2 linked regions of the Phaeacidiphilus oryzae TH49 genome follow. The protein of the gene in region 1 interacts with the protein of each later gene in a pairwise test. Links are inferred from orthologs where the notes say so. Each region holds a gene or a part of one and is shown on either strand. Other genes may lie near its edges. The genes, in order: tsaE and rlmB.

What was found.
Region 2: the proteins of tsaE (region 1) and rlmB interact in binary tests that used the Escherichia coli proteins (3 or more experiments, as listed by UniProt). The link is inferred for Phaeacidiphilus oryzae TH49 from one-to-one orthologs.

The regions. Positions count from the first base shown.
Region 1 is NZ_JQMQ01000005.1:4,306,311-4,309,575, reverse strand. Bases 200-3,157 are described here. They hold tsaE (tRNA (adenosine(37)-N6)-threonylcarbamoyltransferase complex ATPase subunit type 1 TsaE), read right to left. Parts: upstream 1,943-3,157; coding sequence 1,457-1,942; downstream 200-1,456. Other genes in these bases: BS73_RS22950 (alpha/beta fold hydrolase), read right to left, coding at 2,005-3,157; BS73_RS22960 (hypothetical protein), read right to left, coding at 1,101-1,322; BS73_RS22965 (hypothetical protein), read left to right, coding at 505-1,053; tsaB (tRNA (adenosine(37)-N6)-threonylcarbamoyltransferase complex dimerization subunit type 1 TsaB), read right to left, coding at 200-375. Outside these bases: more of tsaB, read right to left, coding at 1-199; more of BS73_RS22950, read right to left, coding at 3,158-3,265. UniProt on the Escherichia coli protein: Required for the formation of a threonylcarbamoyl group on adenosine at position 37 (t(6)A37) in tRNAs that read codons beginning with adenine.
Region 2 is NZ_JQMQ01000005.1:3,231,876-3,235,107, forward strand. Bases 229-3,153 are described here. They hold rlmB (23S rRNA (guanosine(2251)-2'-O)-methyltransferase RlmB), read right to left. Parts: upstream 2,219-3,153; coding sequence 1,238-2,218; downstream 229-1,237. Other genes in these bases: BS73_RS18115 (DoxX family protein), read right to left, coding at 229-1,151; cysS (cysteine--tRNA ligase), read right to left, coding at 2,287-3,153. In the rest of the region: more of BS73_RS18115, read right to left, coding at 1-228; more of cysS, read right to left, coding at 3,154-3,232. UniProt on the Escherichia coli protein: Specifically methylates the ribose of guanosine 2251 in 23S rRNA.

The sequences.
Region 1 (3,265 bases):
CACCTCCTTGCGCCGGGCGTCGGTGGCCACCGCGAAGGGGCCGGTGAGCCCCTGGGCGCGGGCCGCGTGGGCGATGCCGTCCAGGGTGCAGACGCCGTGCACCGGCAGGTCCAGGGCGCTGCCCAGGGCGGCGGCGGTGACCAGCCCGACCCGCAGGCCGGTGTAGGGGCCGGGGCCGATGCCGACGGCGATCGCGCCGAGGTCCTCCTTGCGGACTCCGGCGGAGGAGAGCACCCGGTCGACGGCGGGCAGCAGGAGTTCCCCGTGCCGGCGGGCGTCGATCCGGGTCTCCTCGGCGAGCACGGCGGCCGCGTCGGTGTCGTAGAGGGCCGCGGTGACGGCGGGGGTGGCGGTGTCGAAGGCGAGCAGAAGCACGGCACAACGATACGGCGGCCGACGCAGTGGACGACGGGTGGCAGGATGGGTGGCCGGTCCGCGGCTCGCCGCCGCGGCCGCGGACGTATCGCAGGGATCGGTTCGCAGGGTCGAACGGGAGGTCGTCGCGTGGCGAGGTTCGGGGCGGGCGCGGTGGTGACCGGGCTCACCGCGGGTGCGCTCGCGGTGGTGACCGTACTGGCGCTGCAGGCGCAGGGATCGGTGAAGGAGGCCGCGCCCAAGCCGCCTCCGCCGGCCGCCGGGCACACCAGCGGCCCGTCGAAGCCGGCCGCGCCGGCCATCCCGGCCGGCTCGGGGACCGGGAAGCGGGTGGTCTACTCGCTGAAGGCGAAGCGGGTCTGGCTGGTGAAGTCGGAGGCGACCACGGCGGAGCGGACGTTCGCGGTGCAGCCGAGCGCGGTGAGCCCGCTGCCGGGGACGTACAGCGTGATCCGGGAGAACCGGGGGCCGGGCACGGGCTCGGACGGGACGCGGATCGAGAACACCGTGATCTTCGCCTTCAACCAGGGCGTCACGATCGGCTTCAGCGCGGCGGTGAACGGCTCCACGGCCTCCCCGACGGCCGCCCGGACGGGCGGCATCCGGGAGTCCAGGGCGGACGGCAAGGCGCTCTACGCCTTCGCCGACCTGGGCGACAAGGTCGTCGTCGTGCCCTGACCGGGCGGACGGCGCTCCTCGCTCGCCCGCGCCGGTGGGTGGGGGCGCTAGGCGGCGTCGGGGCGGGCGCCGTCGCCGGCGTGGCGCAGGGGCGGGCGGCTGACCGCGGCCGCGGCCGGGCCCGCGGCCAGCAGCCGGCGCACGGTGTCGGCGGGGGCCTGCCCGGTCGGCTGGGCCCGATCCGGCTGCGCGGCGCACTCGGCCTGCTCGGCCCGGTCGGCCTGCTCGCCCGGCCGCGCGGCCCGCGCTTCCGGGGTGGTCTCGGACATCTCGCCTCCCGTAAGTTAGGTAGACCTAACCCATTGGCCCTGGACCCATACCAACACGCCCGCCGGGTGCCATGCAACATCTTCCCGACAGCACGTCGGAAAATCCAGCCGCGAGCGGGTCGGACCGCTGCCGGTCAGACCGCCGCCGCGGCGGCCACCTCGGCCAGCGCGCCGGTCTGCCAGCGCTCGCCGTACGGGATCAGCGTGACCGTCCTGACCTCGTCCCCCTCCTCCGCTGAGCGCTCGATCCGGACCTCAAGACGGTCCTCGGACAGGTCCTCGACCTTGCCCTCGCCCCACTCCACGACCACCACCGACTCCGGCAGCGAGACGTCCAGGTCCAGGTCCTCCATGTCGTCCAGGCCGGTCAGCCGGTAGGCGTCCACGTGCACCAGGGCCGGGCCGCCGGAGAGGGACGGGTGCACCCGGGCGATGACGAAGGTGGGCGAGGTGACGGCGCCGCGGACGTCCAGGCCCTCGCCGAGGCCGCGGGTCAGGGTGGTCTTGCCGGCGCCGAGCCCTCCGGAGAGGAGCACGAGGTCTCCGGCACGCAGTTCGGCGGCCAGCGCGCGGCCCAGCGCGCGCATCCGGTCGTCGGTCGGGATGGTGACGCGGTGCATGGGGTCCTTCCGTGGTGTCCCGTGGTCCAGTGGGGGTGGCAGTTGACGGAGCGTCAGGGATTTCACGCCTCCGAGGCCGGCGGCTCCGCGTCCGTGTCGGCCCCGGCGGCCTCGTCGGCCTCGGCGGCCGCAGCGGCCCGGCCGTCCTCGTCGGCCCGGGCCGCCGGCCGGAGGCCGCGGGTTCCGAGGATCAGTTCGGACAGCAGCTCGTCGACCACATCCGGCCGCTCCAGCATGACGAGGTGCCCGGCGTCCTCCACGAGCACCAGCTCGGCCTCGGGCAGTTCGGCGGCGATCACCTCGGCGTGACCGGGCGGCGTGAGGAGGTCCCGGGTGCCGGTGAGGACCAGCACCGGCAGCCCGCGCAGCACCGGCAGCGCGGCCCGCTCGTCGTACGCGGCGATGGCCGGGAAGAACTCGGCGACCACGTCGATCGGCGTGCCGTCCAGCATCCGCTCGGCGAACCGGGCCACCGCAGGATCGACGTCGGGGGAGCCGAAGGAGTACTTGCGGTAGAACGGCGCGGCCAGCTCGGCGCCTATCCGGCGGCCCCGCTCGACCAGCGCGGACTGCTTGCCCAGCGCCCGCAGCACGCCCGGGGCGATCCGGTGGAAGACCTTGGCCCCGGCCGCCGGCAGGCCGAAGGTGGTGCCCGCCAGATCGCCGGAGGAGGTGCCGATCAGGGCGACCCCGGCGACCCGGTCGCGGAACAGCTCCGGGTACTGCCGGGCCAGGGAGAGCACCGTCATCCCGCCCATCGAGTGGCCGACCAGCACCAGCGGGCCGGTGGGCGCCACCGCGTCCAGCACCGCCCTGAGGTCGCGGCCGAGCTGGTCGATCGCGGCCGGCTCGCCGGCCAGGTGGGAGCGGCTGCGCTCGGAGCGGCCGTGGCTGCGCTGGTCCCACAGCACCAGCCGGTGGGTGTCCCGCAGGGCCGCCCGCTGGAAGTGCCAGGAGTCCAGGTTGAGGGCGTAGCCGTGGCAGAAGACCACGGTCGGCGGCTCCGCGCCGCCGGTCAGCCGGCGCAGGGCGGCCACCGGGCGGCGCAGCGCTCCGGCCAGACGGGCGGTGGCCCGCCTGGGGAGGGGCTCCGCCGCCTCCCGCGCGGCCTCCCCGGCGGCCTCCGCGCCCCCGGCGGCGGAGCCGGGGACCGGCCCGAGCACCGGCCCCACCGCGAGCTCGAACGCCGTGGGCTCGTCGACCTCGACATGCAGCTCCGTGCCGTCCTCGGCGGCGACCGTGTGCACCTCACCGCGGAGGCTGCCGAACGGCGCGGCCGCGTCCAGCTCGGCGCGGGCCCGCTGGCGCATCACCCGGCCGGTG
Region 2 (3,232 bases), 1.1 Mb from region 1 along the record:
CGCCAGGCGTTCAGCGCCAGCCGGCCGTCCAGGGAGAAGAACGGCGCCCCGGCGATCAGCAGCGGGCTCCACGCGGCCAGGTAGATGATCTGCGGCGCGTCGTACACCGGCACCGAGCGCCAGCTGACCGTCAGCAGCAGCGCGAGGGCCAGCAGCATCGCCACCGCGGAGGCGATCCGGGTCCACAGCCCCAGCATCGCCAGCACGCCGACCACGACCTGGGTGAAGGCCACCCCGAGCCCGGCCCCGACCGGATGGCTCTCGGCCCAGGTGACCAGCGGCTGGGCGAACTCCCAGGGATGCAGCGACTGCAGCCAGTGCATCATCGAGCCGCGCACCCCGCCGTCGAAGTAGACGGGGTCGCAGAGCTTGCTGAACCCGGCGTAGATCGAGATCCCGCCGAGGAAGACCCGCAGCGGCAGCAGCACCAGCCCGAGGTCCACCCGGCGCCCGGGGTACCAGGCGTGCCGCTGCTCGCCTGAGGCCGCGTCCCGGCCGTGGGTGCGGGCGTACTCGGCGTACTCCTCGGCCCCCTCCGGGACGAAGGCCCGCAGCCGGACCGTGTCCAGGTCGGTCTCGGTCGTCTCGTCCCCGCTGCGCGCCCCGGCGCCGGAGCCGTACCAGCCGCGGTCCGGGCCGGGCTGGTGGGTGAGTCCCGCGATCCGGGCCATCGCCCGGGTGTCGTCGTCCGCGCCGACGGGCGCCGCGCCCTGCCCCGGCACTCCCCCGCGCACCGCGTCGACGAGCCCGGAGTCCGGGCTGCCGGTCCAGGTGATCGGGGAGACCCGGCCGGGCCGCCGCGGCGCCTCCGTCTCGACCGGGCCGGCCGCCGCCGCGCCCACCAGCGCCTCGCCCCGGGAGGTCCTGATCATGGTCGGCAGCAGCGTCGGCTGCGCGTCGACCACCAGACGCCGCCCCGTGCGGCCGCCGGTCACCACCGGTCCGACCTGCCAGGGCCGCGCTCCCGCGGCGGCCCCGGCGGCCGCCCCGGCGAAGAGCTCGGGCGGCACCGAGATCCGCGGCTGCACCGGATCGGCCAACCGCAGGCGGAAGCTGGCCGTGGTCGTGTTCAGCCGCGCGGGATCCGACGGCACCTTGACCCGGGCGAGCTCCGGCTCCTCCGTACCCTGCGCGCGCGTTCTGGTGTCCACATACCACTAACCGAGTGACCCGCCCGAAGGACACGGTCACCCGGGCCAGGGAGATCTTCCTTCCGGAAGGCCGGGCGGCCGCCGCGCTACCCGCGCTTGCCGGCCCGCCGGGACGCCGCCTCGTAGAGGACGATCCCCGCCGCGACCCCCGCGTTCAGCGACTCGGCCTGCCCCGGCATCGGGATCCGGACCGTCAGGTCGCAGGTCTCGGAGACCAGCCGGGAGAGCCCCTTGCCCTCCGACCCGGCCACCACGACCACCGGGCCGTCCAGCGCGTCCAGGTCCCGCAGTTCGGCCTCGCCGTCGGCGGCCAGACCCACCACGAAGCAGCCGGCCTTCTGGTACGCCTCCAGTGCCCGGGTCAGGTTGGTGGCCTTGGCCACCGGGATCCGGGCCGCCGCGCCGGCCGAGGTCTTCCAGGCGCCCGCGGTCATCCCGGCCGCCCTGCGCTCCGGCACCACGACCCCGTGGCCGCCGAAGGCCGCCGCCGAGCGCACCACGGCGCCCAGGTTGCGCGGGTCGGTGACCCCGTCCAGGGCCACGATCAGCGGGTCCTCGCCGGCGTCCGCCGCCAGCCCCAGCAGGTCCTCGGGGTGGGCGTACTCGTAGGGAGGCACCTGGAGCACCAGGCCCTGGTGGTTGAGCCCGTTGGTCATCTGCTCCAGCTGCGGGCGCGGGGCCTCCATCAGCGGCACCCCGCGCTCGTTGGCCTGCTGCAGCGCCTCGCGCACCCGCTCGTCGTTGTCGATGAACTGCTGGACGTACAGCGCCGTCGCCGGCACGCCCTCCCGCAGCGCCTCGACCACCGGGTTGCGCCCGACCACCAGCTCGGCCGTGCCCCGCCCGCCGCGGCCGCCCGGACGGCGGCTGCCGGCGCCGGAGCGCGCGGCCGCGCGCTTGGCGCGGGCCTCGGCGGCCCGCTTCTTGGGGTGCCCGGTACGGGCCTCGGCGGGCGGGGTCGGACCCTTGCCCTCCAGGCCCTTGCGGCGGTGGCCGCCGGTACCGACCTGCATCCCCTTCTTGGAACCCGGGTTGCGGCGGTTCCTCCGCTGGCTGTTGCCGGCCATCGCTCAGTCCTGCTTCCTGCTTGCTGCTGCCTGCGTGCGTACGCGTGTGTCTGCCGGTCGTGCCGGGCTCACTCCGAGCGGAGTGTCCAGCGGCTGCCGTTGGGGGTGTCCTCGACGCTGAGGCCGGCCTCGGCGAGCCGGTCCCGGATGGCGTCGGCGGTGGCGTAGTCCTTGCGGCCCCGGGCCGCCTGGCGCTGCTCCAGCACCAGCTGGACCAGGCTGTCCGCGACCTCGAACGGCACTCCGCCGGCCCCGCCCCGCGCTCCGGCGCCGGCCCCGGCCCCGGTCCAGAAGTCGTCCAGCGGATCGAGGCCGAGCACCCCGAGCATCGCACGGACGTCGGCCAGCCGCGCGACCGCGTTCTCCTTGTCGTCCGCGGCGAGCGCCGCGTTGCCCTGCCGTACCGCGGTGTGCACCACGGCCAGCGCCTGCGGCACCCCGAGGTCGTCGTCCATCGCCTCGGCGAAGGCCGGCGGCACCTCGGCCGCGGGCTCCACCACCCCGGCCTGCTCCACCACCCGCTGCGCGAAGCCCTCGATCCGCCCGAAGGCGGACTCGGCCTCGCGCAGCGCCTCCTCGCTGTACTCGATGGTGGAGCGGTAGTGCGGGGCGGCCAGGTAGTACCGCAGCACGATCGGCCGCCAGCGCTGCACCATCTCGCTGACCAGCACCGAGTTGCCGAGCGACTTGCTCATCTTCTCGCCGCTCATGGTCACCCAGGCGTTGTGCACCCAGTACTGCGCGAAGCGGTCGCCGTAGGCCTTGGACTGGGCGATCTCGTTCTCGTGGTGCGGGAAGATCAGGTCGATCCCGCCGCCGTGGACGTCGAAGGCCTCGCCGAGGTACTTGTGCGCCATCGCCGAGCACTCCAGGTGCCAGCCGGGCCGACCGCGGCCCCAGGGGGTCTCCCAGCTGGGCTCCCCCTCCTTGGCCGCCTTCCAGAGGGCGAAGTCGCGCGGGTCGCGCTTGCCGGTCTCGCCCTCGCCCGAGGGCTGCCGCAGGTTCTCCAGCTCC